3 regions of the Methylobacterium sp. FW306-05-D genome follow, and region 2 is predicted to be linked to each of the others. Evidence: predicted binding sites of a transcription regulator. Region 2 holds the regulator's gene; each other region holds the start of a gene.
What was found. The regulator LexA, encoded in region 2, represses DNA repair genes until DNA is damaged. The targets are predictions, from matches to a motif close to TGTTCNNNNTGTGTTCNG.
Positions count from the first base shown of each region.

Region 1: the regulator LexA is predicted to act here: its motif matches at 1,440-1,457, upstream of uvrA (excinuclease ABC subunit UvrA).
Region 3: the regulator LexA is predicted to act here: its motif matches at 3,251-3,268, upstream of dinB (DNA polymerase IV).

Region 1 is NZ_JBYSXL010000024.1:19,367-24,801, forward strand. It holds gene uvrA (excinuclease ABC subunit UvrA) at 1-1,318, opposite strand, end outside; gene AC3WLN_RS10720 (hypothetical protein) at 1,731-1,979, opposite strand; gene AC3WLN_RS10725 (methyl-accepting chemotaxis protein) at 1,875-3,854, shown strand; gene AC3WLN_RS10730 (hypothetical protein) at 3,861-4,502, opposite strand; gene AC3WLN_RS10735 (DEAD/DEAH box helicase family protein) at 4,685-5,435, shown strand, end outside.
Region 2 is NZ_JBYSXL010000005.1:51,662-57,096, forward strand. It holds gene AC3WLN_RS03645 (ComEC/Rec2 family competence protein) at 1-1,511, shown strand, start outside; gene lexA (transcriptional repressor LexA) at 1,505-2,257, opposite strand; gene AC3WLN_RS03655 (DUF937 domain-containing protein) at 2,511-3,278, opposite strand; gene sfsA (DNA/RNA nuclease SfsA) at 3,443-4,150, shown strand; gene AC3WLN_RS03665 (FkbM family methyltransferase) at 4,161-4,991, opposite strand; gene AC3WLN_RS03670 (outer membrane beta-barrel protein) at 5,336-5,435, shown strand, end outside.
Region 3 is NZ_JBYSXL010000018.1:53,637-59,071, reverse strand. It holds gene AC3WLN_RS09110 (xanthine dehydrogenase family protein molybdopterin-binding subunit) at 1-767, opposite strand, end outside; gene AC3WLN_RS09105 (alpha/beta fold hydrolase) at 855-1,778, opposite strand; gene AC3WLN_RS09100 (dimethylmenaquinone methyltransferase) at 1,921-3,075, opposite strand; gene dinB (DNA polymerase IV) at 3,303-4,391, shown strand; gene pqqA (pyrroloquinoline quinone precursor peptide PqqA) at 4,476-4,565, opposite strand; gene pqqA (pyrroloquinoline quinone precursor peptide PqqA) at 4,645-4,734, opposite strand; gene mgtE (magnesium transporter) at 5,254-5,435, shown strand, end outside.

The sequences.
Region 1 (5,435 bases), on a different contig from region 2:
GCGTCTCGCTCATGAAGCGCGCGATCTCCTCGCGCGAGGTGTCGCTCTCGGTCTCCTTGTAGCGCCGCTCCAGGTTCGGGACGACGCCCTCGAAGGGCTTGTTGACCTCGTAGGCCCGCATCCCGTCGTCGTAGGCGAAGCGTACCGACTCAGAGCCGGTGCCGTACAGGACCACGTCGCGCGCCTTGGCCGGCAGATCCTTCCAGGCGACAGTGGTCTTGAAGCCATAATGCCGGGCCAGCGCATCGAGGGTCTGGCCGTAATAGGGCGAGGTCGACTTGGCCCAGGGGCCAACCGCGCCGCGCTTCAGGCTGAGCTTGGCGTCCGAGATCACGAGTTCGGGGTCGATCCGCATCTCGTGCCCGATGCCGCCGCAGGTCGGGCAGGCGCCGAAGGGGTTGTTGAACGAGAACAGCCGGGGCTCGATCTCCGCGATGGTGAAGCCGGAGACGGGGCAGGCGAAGCGGGACGAGAAGGTGATGGCCTCACGCGGCGCCTCGCCCTCCGGCGTATCGGCGAACTCGATCAGCGCGATGCCGTCGGCGAGTTCGAGGGCGGTCTCGAAGGAATCGGCCAGCCGGGCGGCGATGTCGGCCCGGACCACGATTCGATCCACCACCACGTCGATGTCGTGCTTCAGCTTCTTGTCGAGCTTCGGGACGTCGTCGATGGCATAGTATTCGCCGTCGATACGCAGGCGCTGGAAGCCCTTCTTCTGGAACTCGGCGATCTCCTTGCGGTACTCGCCCTTGCGGCCGCGGATGACCGGGGCCAGGAGGTAGAGGCGGCTCTTCTCCGGAAGGGCGAGGACCCGGTCCACCATCTGGCTGACCGTCTGGCTCTCGATGGGCAAGCCGGTGGCGGGCGAGTAGGGGATGCCGACCCGCGCCCAGAGCAGGCGCATGTAGTCGTAGATCTCCGTGACGGTGCCGACCGTCGAGCGCGGGTTCTTGGAGGTGGTCTTCTGCTCGATGGAGATCGCCGGCGAGAGCCCGTCGATCTGATCGACATCGGGCTTCGACATCATCTCCAGGAACTGGCGCGCATAGGCCGAGAGCGACTCGACATAGCGGCGCTGACCCTCCGCGTAGATCGTGTCGAAGGCGAGCGACGACTTGCCGGAGCCGGACAACCCGGTGAAGACCACGAGGCGATCGCGCGGGATCGTCAGGTCGATGTTCTTGAGATTGTGCTCCCGGGCACCGCGGACCGAGATCACCCGCTGGTCGCGCGCGCCCTCGAACAGGGCCTCGATCTTCGCTTCGACCCGCTCGGCCTCGGCTTGCGATTTCTTGGCGGCGGCTTTGGCTTTGGCCATGAGGTCTCTTCGGGAACGTCTGCGGCGCGGAACTCGGCAGGACTCGACCGGAGCCCTCGCGGCATGTCGGGCGCAACATCGCGTCGGGCAAGGCGCGCGCCATGCATATCGGCCCCTCAGCTAGAACAAAAAGCGTACGCGGACAATATCGCGGGACTTTCGAGCAGCGGAACCGACCCGCCTATTCGGGACGAGAGCCGATCCCCTGCGGACTTCGCACCGGCCGTGGCGGCTCCGATCGACCATGGCGACCGGAGCCGGCCATCAGGCCCGCCTGCTCCGGACGCCGGGCGGAGACCTAGGCCTCTCCCCCAGAACGCGAATCGGCGCAAACGACACCTCGCTTGAGCCAAGTCTTCGCTTCGGTTCTGCCTAAAAAATGTGACGGGTGATGAAATTTTAGAGCAAAAGATCATCGTGCAACACAACTTTTACCGGCCTTCTGGACAGTGGCGCAGAATTTCTCATCAGGTTTCACTCCATGTTCGTCGGTTTGTTCGCTTCGCTTCGCGTCCGCATTCTTCTGGTTGCCCTCGCGCCATGCCTCGCCTTCGCGATGGTCGTCGGACTTGCCGTCACGGAGCGGTTGAATGCTCGCACCCGGATGGTGCACGTGCAGGATCTGGTGGGCATGGCAGGCCGCATCAGCGCCGTCGTCCACGAAGCGCAGCGCGAGCGCGGGGCCTCAAGCCTCTATCTCGGTGCCAAGGGAACCCAGTTCCGCTCCGAACTCGACGCCCAGCGCCTGCGCACCGATGCCGCCCGCAAGGCCCTAGACGAGAGCAGCGCCGGCCTGGACTTCGTCGCCTACGGCGCCGGCGTCGCCCGCCGCAAAGATGTCCTGACGGAGCAGCTCGCCGGAATCGGCCCGCATCGCATCGCGGTGGATAGCCTCGGCCTGACGCCGGCCCAGAACATGGCGCTCTATTCGGGCATCATCGCCAATGCCCTCGACCTCGTGCGAGAGGTCTCTCAGGTGGCTGCCAGCGCCGACCTCGCCGGCCGCATCGCCTCCTACTCGTCCTTCCTCGCCCTGAAGGAGCTGGCGGGCCAGGAGCGGGCCGCCGCCTCGGCGATCTTCGGGGCCGGCCGGATCGATCTCGCGGGCCACGAACGCCTCGCGGGTCTCAGTGCCGGCCAAGCCACCTACGAATCACTGTTCCGCCTCGGCGCCGAGCCTGCGCAGGCCGCCCTGCTCGACGCCGGCAAGGCCGCGCCGGCGGCCCGGGAGGTCGATCGCCTGCGCCGCCTGGTTCTCGACACGCCCCCCGGCACCGCGCTCGCCTTCACCGACGCGCCGGCCTGGTTCGCCCTCGCGACCCAGCGCATCGACCAGTTGAAATCCATCGAGGACCGGCTCACCGCCGATCTCGGCGCGGCCGCCGGTTCCGCCCGGGCCGAGGCCGAACGGAGCGTGATGGTCTGGATGGCCGTCGGTTTGGCGACCCTGCTCCTCTCCTGCGGGTTGGCCTTCGCCTTCGGCACGGCCATCGCCCGTCCGCTCACCCGGATCGCCGCGGCGCTCACCGCCATCGGCCGCGGCGAGGACGCCGGCACGATCCCGCAGAACGGCGCCCGCGAGGTTCGCGCCATCGCGGCAGCGGCCGTGGATTTCCAGGCCAGCGTGACCGAGCGCCGGCGCATCGCCGCCGAGGCCGATCACCTCGACGCGCATGCCGCGGCCGCCCGGCGCGCCGAGATGGTGGCTCTGGCCGACCGCTTCGAGGCCCGGGCCAGCGGCATCGTCGAGGCGGTCTCGGCCGCGTCGAGCCAGCTCGAGACGGCGGCCTACGCCCTGACCCAGGCCGCGAGCGACACCGCGTCCCTGAGCGGATCGGTGGCGGCCGCCTCCGCCGAGACCGCGGCCACGGCCGATACCGTGGCGGCGGCCACCGAGGAACTCAGCGCCTCGGTGCGCGAGATCGGCGATCGGGTCGAAGCTTCGACGGCCGTGGCGAGCGAGGCCGAACGCGATGCGGGCCGGATGGCCGAGGATGTGAACCGTCTGGCGCAGGCGGCGAGCAGCATCGGCGAGATCGTCGGACTGATCACCAGCATCGCGGCACAGACCAACCTGCTCGCCCTCAACGCCACGATCGAGGCGGCGCGCGCCGGCGAGGCGGGGCGCGGATTCGCGGTCGTCGCGGCGGAGGTGAAGAGTCTCGCGACCCAGACCGCCAAGGCCACCGAGGAGATCGGCGCGAAGGTCGCGGAGATTTCGCAGTCCACGGACGCCTCCGTGACGGCGATCGGCGGGATCATGGAGGTCATCCGACGGCTCGGCCGGATCTCGGGCGACATCTCGGCCGCCGTGGATCAGCAGGAGGCGGCCACCCAGGAGATCGCCCGCAACACCGTCCTCACCTCGGATGGAACACGGGCGGTGTCCGGGCACATCGTCGGGGTCCGCGAGGCGGCGGACGCCGCCCGCAACGGTTCGGCCCAGGTGCTCAGCGCGGCGAGCGACCTCGCCCGCCAGGCCGCGGCCCTGCGCCAGGAAGTCGACGGCTTCCTGGTCACGGTCCGGGCCGCCTGATCCCGATTACGGGTTGGTCGTCCAGGGGTTGATGACGCGCATCGCCGTCAGCTCCGGCTTCACCGTCGGATCGACGCCAGCCGGCATCACCTTGCGGGCCTGCGCCATCATCTTGCGGGCTTGATCGGCCGGCACGGCGCCGACCGGCAGCATCATTGCGGCGAGCTGGCTCCGCGTGCGGCGGTCGACGAAGTCGGAACGGCCGATGCTCTCGAAGTCGCGGGCGGTGTGCCGGTCGTCGGGCCGGCCGACGAAGACCTTCGCGCCCTCCTTCAACACCACGATGTCGCCGGGGCGAAGCGTCTCGTCCTTCAGGAAGGCCGCCGCCGGACCGGCCTTCAGATTGAGAGGCGTCTGCCGGTCCGTGACCTTGATCTGGAGGGGCTCGGATTTCGGAAGCGCGGCGTAGCGGATCTTGGGACGCTGGCGCGCGGCCTTCCGGATCGACCGACGAGCCTGCTGGTAGTCGAAGCCGGGGTCCTGCATGGGCGCGGGCGCCACTTGCTGCACCGGCCGTGCGGGCGCAAAGAGCAGGTCGAACAGGCTGCCCTCGGCGCTCTGGGCGCTCGCCGGCAGCGTGAGCATCATCAGTCCGAAAGCGGGGGCGATCACAGCGCGCGAGGCTGCGGAGAGCGGGATCGTCGGCATTGATGTCTCCGAGTGAGGCGCCCGACTGCGCGCCGAGATGACCCCTTAACAAAAGCACAACCTCAACAGTTCCAAGGTTTTCAAAAGATGGTGAGGGCCATTCCAAGACTTCGTGAGCATGCGCGCAGAGCCGCGAAGAGAATAAAATCCGTCGCCCGGCGCGTCGTCGGCTCCGCTGCCTGATGGTCAGCGCCGAGACCCTCGTTCCACGTCCGCATCAGCGTTCGGCCCGCGACGCGATCCTGGCCGCGCGTCGCGCCGGCCGGACGGGATTCCTGCTCGGCGACACGACCGGCCTCGGCAAGACCCTGTCGGTGTGGGCCGCCGTCGCGGCCATGCCCGAGCGCGAGGTGCTCATCGTCTGCCCCAAGGGCGCGATGCCGCAATGGCGGCGCACGATCGCCCTGTCGGGTCTCGGCGAGAAGGCCGTGACGCTGACCAACTACGAGCGCACCAAGGCGCTGATGGCACCGCCCCCCGCGAGCAACCGGCGCTCGATGCGGGCGAAGAACAATGCGCTCGCCCGCCACGGCACGCCGAAGCGGACCTGGCCTGTGGTGGTCTTCGACGAGAGCCACCGGCTCCGGAACCCCTATGCGCAGCAGAGCCTCGTCTGCCGTCAGATCGCGGAAGCGGCGGCCTTCACGATCTATCTCAGCGCCACCGCCGGCCAGGCCCCGCACGAACTCTCCTATCTCGGCCGCCTCTTGGGCGAGGCGGCGGGCGAGCCGACCGCGACCCTGGCGGAGTTTCGCGGCCTGATGCAGGGCCTCGGGATCGGACGGGCCAAGGGCCGCTGGACCAACTGGTCCTGGGAGGCGAACCCGCGCGACTGCACGGTGATGGCCGACCTGCTGTTCAAGGGGCAGGGCGCGATCGGCCTGCGCCGGCGCCCGGGCGACATCGCCGGCTGGCCCGAGGTGCAGCGCGCCT
Region 2 (5,435 bases):
GCGGACAGGCCGGGGCGGTCGCGGCGGCGTTGGTGACCGGCAAGCGGGGACTCATCAACGGGGAGACCAACGACATCCTGCGGGCCGCGGGCATCTACCACGTGGTCTCGATCTCGGGCCTGCACATGGTCTTGGCGGCCGGGGTGGTGTTCTGGCTCGTGCGGGCGCTGCTCGCCGTGGTGCCGTTCGCAGCGCTGCATTGGCCGATTAAGAAGATCGCGTCCGCCGTCGCCATGGTGGGCGTGACGGCCTATTGCGTGTTTTCCGGATGGGACATCGCCGCCGAACGGTCGCTGATCATGACCCTAGTCATGCTCGGCGCGATCCTGGTCGACCGGCCGGCCCTCAGCATGCGCAATCTGGCGATCGCCGCCCTGATCGCACTAGCCCGCGAACCGGAGGGCCTTCTCGGACCAAGCTTCCAGATGTCGTTCGGAGCGGTCGCCGGCCTGATCGCTTGCGCGCCATTGATCGCGGGGAGCGCCCTCGGTCGCGATGGCGCAGGCTGGCTGCCGCGCCTGTTCGCCCTCGTCACGACGGCGATCCTCGGGACCCTGGCAACGACGCTCGTGGCCCAGATCGCCACAGCCCCCTTCGCGACCTATCACTTCCAGACGGTGCAGCCCTTCGGACTCGTGGGCAACGCGCTCACCCTGCCGCTCGTCTCCCTGGCCGTGATGCCGTCGGCGGTCCTCGGCATTCTCGCCTATCCGTTCGCGCTGGATCAGCCGGTCTGGTGGGCGATGGGCCTCGCGGTCCGTGGTATGCTGACCATCTCGACCTGGATCGCGGGATTCGGGAACGCGGTTCTGGTGGTGCCAGCCTTCGGCGCCGGTCCCCTCGCGCTCATGGCCTCGGCGCTGATCATCCTGACCCTGCCGGCCTCGTCACTGCGCTGGCTCGGTCTCTGCCCGGCAGCAATCGGCGTCGTCCTCGCTACCTTTCCGGAGCGAAACGATATCTACATCGATCGCGAAGGGGCAGGCGGAGCCATCCGCGAGCGCAACGGGCAACTCGCGATCTTCGGCCGCCCACCGCCCTTCGTACTCGGCCAATGGCTCAAGGCCGACGGGGACGGACGCCGGGCGGAAGAGGTCAGTGCCTTCCGAGGCGCGCTGTGCGATGGCCTCGGCTGCACCCTGACCACGCCGGATGGACGCAGCCTTGCCCTCGTCAACGACAAACGGGCGCTTCCGGAAGATTGCGCACGCACCGAGATCCTGATCACTCGGCAAGCCGCGCCACCCGGCTGCGGCGCCGCGTTGATCCTTGATCGGCACTTCCTGACGGCGCACGGTGCGACGGCGATCCGCCTCGCCCGAGATGGACCCATCGTCACCACGGTCAAGCGTCCCGGCGACAGCGTGCCGTGGCGGGCGACACCGCCGAGGAAGGAGGACAACCTCTCGCCCCCTCAGGCAGACCCTTCACCGAATCGAAAGGCGCCCGAGCGCGAGCTTCTGGACTCCGATCCGCCCGGCGACGAACCGAGCGACGGGATTCTTCAGTAACGACGAACGAGGCTGACCAGACGCCCCTGGATCTGGACCCGGTCCGGCCCGAGCACGCGCGTCTCATAGGCCGGGTTCGCCGCTTCGAGGGCGATGGAGGAGCCGCGTCGGCGCAGGCGCTTCAGGGTCGCCTCCTCATCGTCGATCAGAGCCACGATGATGTCGCCCGTATTGGCCGTGTCCTGCTTGCGGATGACCACGAGATCGCCGTCCAGTATGCCCGCCTCGATCATCGAATCGCCGCGCACCTCGAGGGCGTAGTGCTCGCCACCAGCCAGGAAATCCGGTGACATCGTCACCGAGTGGCTCTGCTCCTGAATGGCGGAGATGGGCGTACCGGCCGCGATCCGGCCCATCACCGGGATGGTCACCGCACGCCCGCTCTCGTCGGTGGCCTGCGTCGTCGGCAGGCGGGAGACCGCGGCACCGGCCGGCAGACCCTTGCCCTTGCCGCCCTCGACCACGCTCGGCGTGAAGCGGCGGACCTCGGGTGTAGGAGCGACACGCGGGGCACCGGCGCTCCCACCGAGGCTCTCCGGCATCCGGATGACTTCGATGGCCCTTGCCCGGTTCGGGAGACGACGCAGAAAGCCGCGCTCCTCCAGCGCCGTGATCAACCGATGGATGCCAGACTTCGACTTGAGGTCGAGAGCGTCCTTCATTTCGTCGAAGGAGGGGGGAACGCCGCTCTCGCGCATCCGGAGCTGGATGAACTGGAGCAGGTCCAGCTGCTTACGCGTCAACATGCGGGACACTCTTCGTTGGCGCCGGGGATCGCGGCGAGCGGCATCAGAAACAAAACACGAACACGTTAAACGTTCCGTAAGTGTTCTGCAAGGGTTCCTGCCGAAAGCGCGGGTAGCCCGACGATTGTTCCGGCGAGGACGGGTTTCGCGGACGCCGCCGACCGCCATTTTGAGGGGATCGCTCAGGGTGAATGAGCGCCGTCGAGATCGAATCGAGGTCGGCGCGGTCCAGGCGAACGGAACGCGAAGTCCGCTATCGTTTCCCGCTGCGTTCCGCCTTCGATGCGGCGTCGGTTCCGGAATCGGTGGGACCGCGGGGGTCCTGCCAGAAGGTATCGAACAGCCGCTGCATGGCGCGTGCGTTCTCCTGCTGTACCTCGAGGCCCGTCTGGAACATCTGCTGCATCAGGTCGAAGGGGGCATCCGAGGCCGCCTTGTCCGGCACGGCGGGCGTGGGAGCCGTGAGCCGGGGCTGCGCAGGGCGCGACCGCGCCTGAGGAGCGGGCGGTGTCGGGCTGGTCGCGTTGCCGCCGGACTTCAGGAAAGCCTCCATCATCTGCGACCAGGCATTGGGGGCGAAGCCGAACGGGTTCGCCTCGGCGCGCGGGGCCGGCGCAGGCGATGGAGTCTGATTGATCATCACGTGGACGATTCCGGCCACCACCATGCCGGCCATGACGGGCAGCATCTGCTTTAGGGCCGGCATCGCCACGCCGCTGACTGTCGCGGCCTGCTGCAGCACCGCCTGGCTGAGATGCGTCGACCCGAACAGCTGCTTGACCAGCATGTCCATCGGCGGCGTCGCGCTCGGTGCCGGGGACGCGGTCGGACCGACGAGGTTGAATAGGTGGGCGAAGCCTGTCGGATCGTGGGCGACGTTGCGCTGCAACCCCATGGTCAGGGCCGGCAGCAGCGCCTCCATCGCGCGCAGGCTCTGTTCCGGCGAGAGCCCAAATTGCCGTCCGAATCCCTGCGCGTTGGCGCCCGCCTGCGCCTGGAGGATGTCGAACAGATTGAACATGGCGGCCTCGCGGACGAACAGCGGTTTTCCCGGTTATCGACCCGGGTGTACCGCGCGAAGTCTGTCGCATCCGATGAGCACTGACCAGCCCGAGTGCCTCACGGCTGCCCGATTCCACGCCGAGGCCCGGCGGCATCAACCTGTTTCTTGCCCAGGACACGCCGATGCGCTTCCCCGCGCCCCTGATCGAGGGCCGTCTCGTGCGGCGCTACAAGCGGTTCCTCGCCGATCTGGAGTTGGCCGACGGGACCCTCGTGACGGCTCACTGCCCCAATCCCGGAGCGATGCTGGGTCTCGCCGTTCCGGGCGCACGAGCCCTTCTGTCCGAGGCGCGGAGCCCGACCCGCAAGCTCGCCTATTCCTGGGAGCTGGTTGAGGCAAACCTGCCGGGCGGCCGGCAATGGGTGGGCATCAACACGATGCGACCGAACGCTCTGGTGGCGGAAGCCTTCGCCGACACCACCCTACCGGCGCTGGCAGGCTATTCGGGTCTCCGTCCGGAAGTCCGCTACGCACAGGCGAGCCGGGTCGATTTCTTCGCCACAGGCGAGGGGATGCCCCCCTGTCATGTCGAGGTGAAGAACTGCCACCTGATGCGAAGCCCGGGCCTCGCGGAATTTCCCGATTGCGTCGCCGCCCGCAGCGCTCGCCACATGGCGGACCTCGCCGGCGTCGTGGGAGCCGGCGGCCGCGCCATGGTTGTGATCGTGGTCCAGATGTGGGCGGAGCGGTTCGACGCGGCACGGGACCTAGACCCCGCCTTCGACCGGGCGTTCCAGGCCGCCCGATCGGCCGGTGTCGCGGTGCATGCCTATCGCTGCCGGATCGATCCCCAGGGGATCACCCTCGCGGATGCCATTCCGGTCCTGTAGCGCGCCCTCGTCAGGCGGCGCGCTCGAAGATCAGGTTCAAGCGCGTCCGGGCGATCCGGCGATAGCCGTGCTGCTCCAAGAGGGCGGGCAGGTCGATCTGCCACTGATCGGTGCCATTTTCGACGATCAGCAGCAGCGGGTGGAGCGCGGCGGGAGCGGCCCGCAGGAACGGCTCCAGGATCAGGTCCTCGGCCCCCTCGACGTCGAGCTTCATCGCGTCGATGCGCTCGATGCCCTCACCGCGGGCGAGATCGAACAGGGGCACCGCCGGCACACGGATCTGTGCCCCTTCGTTCGTTCCGACGATCTTCAGGCTCGATTCGCCCCGGTTGCGGGGATCGACGAACAGCGTGAGTTCACCGGCCTTGTCGGCGACGGCGCAGGCCACCGCCTTGACCGTCCCAAACGGGTTCTGGCCGATGTTGTAGGTGAGGCGGTCGAAGACGTCCGGCTGCGGCTCCACCGCGAGGATGCGCGCGCGCGGCCCCGCGAAGGCCGCGACGAACAACGCATAGGCCCCGATATTCGCGCCGATATCGAGGAAGGTGCAGCCGGGCTGGAGCTTCGCACGCAGCAACGCACGCTCTTCCGGATCGAAGAACTGCGGGGTGAAGAGCACCTTCTTCTCGCAGTTGTTGTTGTAGGGGTAGAGCCGCATACGAGCGCCGTAGCGCTCCACGTCGAGGGGCGCCCCCTGCAGAAGGCCGATCGCCACCCGTCGCAGAAACAGGGCGAGGCGCCGGCCGGCCCAGCTGGCATAGGAGATCCGCCCGGTCTGGCGGGCGATGCGGGCGACGAGGCCGGTGGGAGCGTAGGTGCCGTAGGGCTGGGTATCTTTCATCGTGCCTGCTGATGCCAGCGCGCGCGCGCGGCGGCAAGCGAAGGCGACACGATCGAACGGCGGAGGACGGCTCGCTTGGACGGGGAGCATTCCGAAGCGTCGACCTTCGGACGATCGTCGAAACTGGCTTCGACCGTTTCCGGGCATCGCCGCGACAGGCGAGGAGACCGGCTGGACTGAATTTCGGTGCTCCGACCTGTTCCATTGTGGCAACACCACGACGCAAACCCAGCACCTCAGGCCGGAATTGCCTCAAAAGTAGGCGCCTGCACAAAGGATAGCTTTGCCGTAGCGGGGAACCTTTGAGAACGTCACCGCAACGCAGATCCTCCCGCAGAGTTCCCATGGCCATGCACCGCTCGCTCCTCGCCCTCTCCGCCGTCCTGATGTCCTCGGTCTGCGCCTTCGCAGCCGACATGCCGGCGAAGGTCCTGGCCGTTCCCG
Region 3 (5,435 bases), on a different contig from region 2:
TGCGACAGGGCGAATTTCGAGCCGAAATGGCCGCCGATCAGGCCCGACACCACCCGGATGTCCCCCGGGTCGAGACCGAGCTGCGCGGCGAGGCCGTGCCGGACGGCGCCGATGTAGCGCGAGGGCTCGTAAACGGTGAGGCGCGGTCCGTCCCAGGCGCAGGTCGTGCCGAACAGCTCGATCGGGTTGTGGTGCTGGATCGGCGTCGCGTAGCGGGCGGCGACCGTCACGTCGGCCCGGTCGAGGGCGCCGTCGGCGTCGCCGGTGCGGGGGTCGTGGTGCTTCGGCTTCAGGTCGGCGAGCCGCAGCGTCTCGGCCAGGGGGGCGTCGAACCCGTCGGCGAAGTCTTCGGCCGCGTAGCGCACGATGGTCCGGGCGGCGGCCTCCCGGGCGGCCTCGACGGTCTCCGCCACCACCAGGGCGACGATCTGGCCGGCATAGGCGACGGCGTCCGATCCCAGCGGCAGGTGCCCGCTATTGGCAAAGCCCCCCGCCATGAGATGCTTCACCGGCCGGATCGCGCCGGCGAAATCCCGGTGGGTGAAGATGCGCAGGCAGCCCGGGACAGCCGCGGCCGCCGCGAGGTCGAAGCCGATGATCCGCCCGCGCGGAATCGTGCTGGCCACCAGGGCCCCGTGGACGAGCCCCGGCAGGGGCCGGTCCGAGGCATAGGCCGCCCGGCCGGTGACCTTGTCACCGCCCTCGACGCGGGGATGCGGATGGCCGAGCCAGGCCGCCTGATCGCGCGCGTCGGTCGGTCTCGCCATCGGCCTCTCCTCGCCTCACGGCAGGAGTAACCGCGGGATCGGCCCGCCCGATCCGGGCGCGCGACCCCGAGTCGCTCACGGCGGCTCTCAGGCGAGGAAGGGCAGCAGGCGGTCGAGCACGATCTCCGGCGCCTCCTCCTGCAGCAGGTGCCCGCAGGGGAGGGCGTGCCCCTCCACCCGTTCCGCCTTCTCGCGCCAGGTCGCGGCGACGTCGTAGAGTTCGCCGACCGTGCCGCGCGCGCCCCACAGGGCGAGGAGCGGCGCGGCGACGCGGCGCCCGGCCGCGTCGTCGGCGGCATCGTGTTCGAGATCGATGCCGGCCGCGGCGCGGTAATCTTCGCAGATCGCGTGGATGCTGCCGGGGGCGCGGTAGCAGCGCAGGTATTCCCGGATCAGCGCCTCGCTCGGAATCCCGGGCGTCCGGCTCTGGCCGGCGAGGTGGTGGCGCAGATACGCCTCCGGGTCGGCGCCGATCATCCGCTCGGGCAGGGGTGCCGGCTGGATCAGGAAGAACCACCAGAAGTACCGGGTCGCGAAGGCACGGTCGGTGCGGGCGTACATCGTCTGCGTCGGTGCGATGTCGAGGACGGCGAGGCGGTCCACCGCGGCGGCGTGGTCGAGGGCCATGCGGTGCGCGACGCGCCCGCCGCGATCATGCCCGACCACGGCGAAGCGCTCGTAGCCGCAGGCGCGCATCAGCGCCACGGCGTCGGCCGCCATGGCCCGCTTGGCGTAGGGCGCGTGATCGGCCGTGGAGTCCGGGCGATCCGAGTCGCCGTAGCCGCGCAGGTCGGGGGCGACCACCGGATGGCCGGCCGCCCGGAGCCGCGGCGCCACCGCGTGCCAGGTGGCGTGGGTCTGCGGATGGCCGTGCAGCAGCAGCACCGGCAGGCGCTGCCCGCCGGGGGACAGGGCGGTCCGGAGGCGGAGGTCGGGCAGCGCCACGTCGGCCAGGTCGAAGCCGGACAGGAACGGGCAATGCCCGCGGCTGAGGATGTCGATCGGCGGCATGAGGTCCCGATACCCGTGCGGCGAGGTCGGCCGCGGGCCGAGAACCGCCCGGACGGCCCGGCGACACTGACGCGACTCCGCGCCGGGGGCAATCCGGGACCTTTCCGCCGACGCACCGTCGGCGGCGGCGGGGCCGCTCGTCTCAGCCCTTCCAGTTCTTCAGGGCCGCGAAGGGGCTTAGCGCCGGATCGGCCGCCGGCGGGTTGAGCACCGGCTCGACCTGGGCGATGGCGTCCGCCAGGGAGAAGGCCGAGCCGCTGGTCAGCTTGCCGCCGGCCGCGTCCTTGTGGCCGCCGCCGCGGAAGCGCCGCGCCCCGTCCAGCGCGGTCTCGTTGTTGGAGCGGAAGGACATCGTCCCGGCCCGCTGCACGTTGAGGACGCGCTTGGCCCGCCCGCTCTCCATGATCAGGTCCGAGACCCGCTGGAAGGTGCCGGAATCGAGGCCGAAGGACATCAGCGTACCGTCCGACAGGGGGTGGAACAGGTCCGAGCGGGCGAGCACCCGGGCGATGCGCATGCGGGTGGTGAGGCTGCGGTCGTCGCCCTCGTCGTCGGCGAGGTAGGCGTCGAGGATGGCCTTGCGCAGGGCCGGGACCTGGCCCTCGATCACGGCCGGGGAGGCGCCGTCGCCGAGGAGGCGGGCCACCCCGAGCAGGAGGTCGCCGACGAAGCGGTCGTGCCAGGGATGGCCGATCGGCACGAGGTTGGAGACGTTGTCCCAGAACATCTCGTCGAGGCTCAGGCCGCTGCGGAATTCCGGCCGGTCCTTGCGCCAGAGGTCGACCGCGTCCACCGCCGTCACCAGGGCGCCGAGGATCGGGTCCTCGCCGGCCGCGCGGGTCGCGTAGAGCGTCCGGTGCTCGTAGGCCATGCGCGTGGCGCAGCGGGCCTCGTCGATGAGCACGACGACGTTCGGGTCCTCGAGGTCGAAGCGCAGGAGGCCCGGCACGTCCGGATCGGCCTGGGGCGCCAGGCCCTGGTCGCGCAGCTGGTCCACCGAGGAGGCGTGGTGGTCGAGCACCACGAGGCGGTGGCGCGCCTCCGGCTCGCGGCGGCGGTTGAGGGCGGCGAAGTTGCGGATGAAGGTCACCGCGACCGCCTCGAGACCGAGATCGGTCATCAGGATCATCTCGGGCGCCGCGGTCTTTCCGAGGCGCTTCAGCTCGGTCTCGACCACCGGCCCGACATCGGAGTAGCGCGGGACGTGCACGATCCGGGCGATGTCGGCGAACTGGCCGGCCACCGTGGAGGCGCCGTAGCCGTCGAGATCGTGATGGGTGATCTGGGTGATCTTCAAGGGCCTGTCCTCGGGCGGGTCGCGCAGCGCGGGCGTCGCGTGTCGTCTGTCGCAGCGTCTCGGCGCCCTTATGCGGCACGCCCGCCTCCGCGGCGAGCCCCGGCGCGCCCGGCGTCGGTTCGGCGGTGGATCGCGGGGAAGCCGGGCTTGATTCCCGCGGCCGGACCGGGAATCTGCGAACAGACCACGAACACGGGCCGACAAACCGATCGGGAGGGGCGTCCGCGATGGACCCGGACGACGCGGGCGCGATCCGCAAGATCATCCACATCGACATGGACGCCTTCTACGCCTCCGTGGAGCAGCGCGACGATCCCGCCCTGCGCGGCCGGCCGGTGGCGGTGGGCGGCTCGCGCGAGCGCGGTGTGGTCGCGGCGGCGAGCTACGAGGCGCGGGCCTTCGGCGTGCGCTCGGCCATGCCCTCGGTGACGGCGCGCCGGCTCTGCCCCGACCTCGTCTTCGTCAAGCCGCGCTTCGAGGTCTACCGGGCGATCTCGGAGCAGATCCGGGCGGTCTTCGCCGAGCACACCGACCTGATCGAGCCCGTCGCCCTCGACGAGGCCTATCTCGACGTGACGGAGAACCGCCAGGGGCTGCCGACCGCCACCGCGGTGGCCCGCGCGATCCGGGCCTCGATCCGCGCGCAGACCGGGCTCGTGGCCTCGGCGGGCGTGTCCTACAACAAGTTCCTGGCCAAGGTGGCGTCCGACTTCCGCAAGCCCGACGCCCTGTTCGTCATCACCCCCGCCATGGGGCCGGCCTTCGTCGAGGACCTGCCGATCGGACGCTTCCACGGCATCGGCCCGGTCACCGAGGCGCGGATGAAGGCGCTCGGAATCCTCACCGGACGCGACCTGAGGGCCCTCAGCCTCGAGGGGCTGACGGCGCGCTTTGGCGCCTCGGCGCCGTATTACTACGGGGTGTCGCGGGGCATCGATGCCCGTCCGGTCCGGGTCAACCGGATCCGGAAATCCATCGGGGCCGAGAACACCTTCTCGGAGGACTCGGCGGACTACGCGGTGCTCGCGGGGCGGCTGGCGCCGATCCTCGACAAGGTCTGGAATGCGGCCGCCGCCAGGGAGGTCCGGGCCCGCACGGTGACGCTGAAGGTCAAGTTCGCGGATTTCGAGCAGATCACCCGGGCCCGCTCGCTGCCCGGCTTCGTGCCGGACCGCGCCGCCCTGGAGGAGACCGTGCTCGCCCTCCTGCGCGACCTGTTCCCCCTGCGGCGCAGCGTGCGCCTCCTCGGGGTCTCGCTCTCGGCCCTGGAGCACGGCCCCGCCCCGGAGCCGCGCCAGCTCGGCCTCGGATTGTGACCCGAACAAACGAAAGGGGCGCCGCCCTCTCGGACAGCGCCCCCTCGGATCAGCGGGTCCCGCAGGCGGGACCCGCGATCGCCCTTAGTTGAAGGGATCGATCTCGGCGGACTCGTAGCTGGTGACTTCCATGCCGACGCAGATTTCCTGGACGATGGGGGCAGACCACTTCATGACGTCTCTCCTGGTTGGTTGTGTGGGGTGAAAGCCGAACCCGGTCGGGTTCGATCCGTCTGCGAACTAAGGTCGGACCTTAGTTGAAGGGATCGATCTCGGCGGACTCGTAGCTGGTGACTTCCATGCCGACGCAGATTTCCTGGACGACGGGGGCGGACCACTTCATGGGAAACTCCTTCGTGTTCGACGCCCTTGATATGCCGTTGTGTTGGGCACAACACAAGTGGGCGCTACACTTATATTTCTCATAGGATCGCGGGAAAATGCCGATCCTGCAGCCGGGTGCCGGCGCGATCCGGCCTGCGGGAGGGCAAAGCGAGAGATATGATGCCGATCTTCAGGCTTCGCGAGTCCGGGCGCGCCGGCGCCGGACCGGGTCCCCGGGCGGCCGGACCACGGTCGAGGCGGAAAGATTCGGCGCCGCCGGTTTTCGGCTTGACGCCCCGGGGAGGGGAGGCGCACTGACGCGCCGCCGACCGGGCCTGCGCGGGAGTCACGACTCACCGCGCCGCGCGCGCCTCGGCTCCCTCTCGACGATTCCGATGCCCAGCGACAATCCAGACCGATCGCCCGCGCCGTGCGCGGCCGCCTCCGCTCCCGCCGCCTGACGCCCCGCTGACCGGGCCCCGGCGGCCCGATGCGGGACGGCTCCACGGCCGGATCGCGCGCCCTGCGAGGTGAGCCCATGAACGAGATCGCTTCCTTCCCGACCGGCATCGATCCGGCGGTGCTCGCCGCCCGGCTGTCGGACGAGCGCGCGCCCGACATCGTCGAGGCCCTGAACGACGAGGCGCCCGAGGTCGCCGCCGCCATCCTGCTCGGCCTGCCGGTGGAGCGGGCGATCGAGGTGCTCGACCAGCCCGAGCT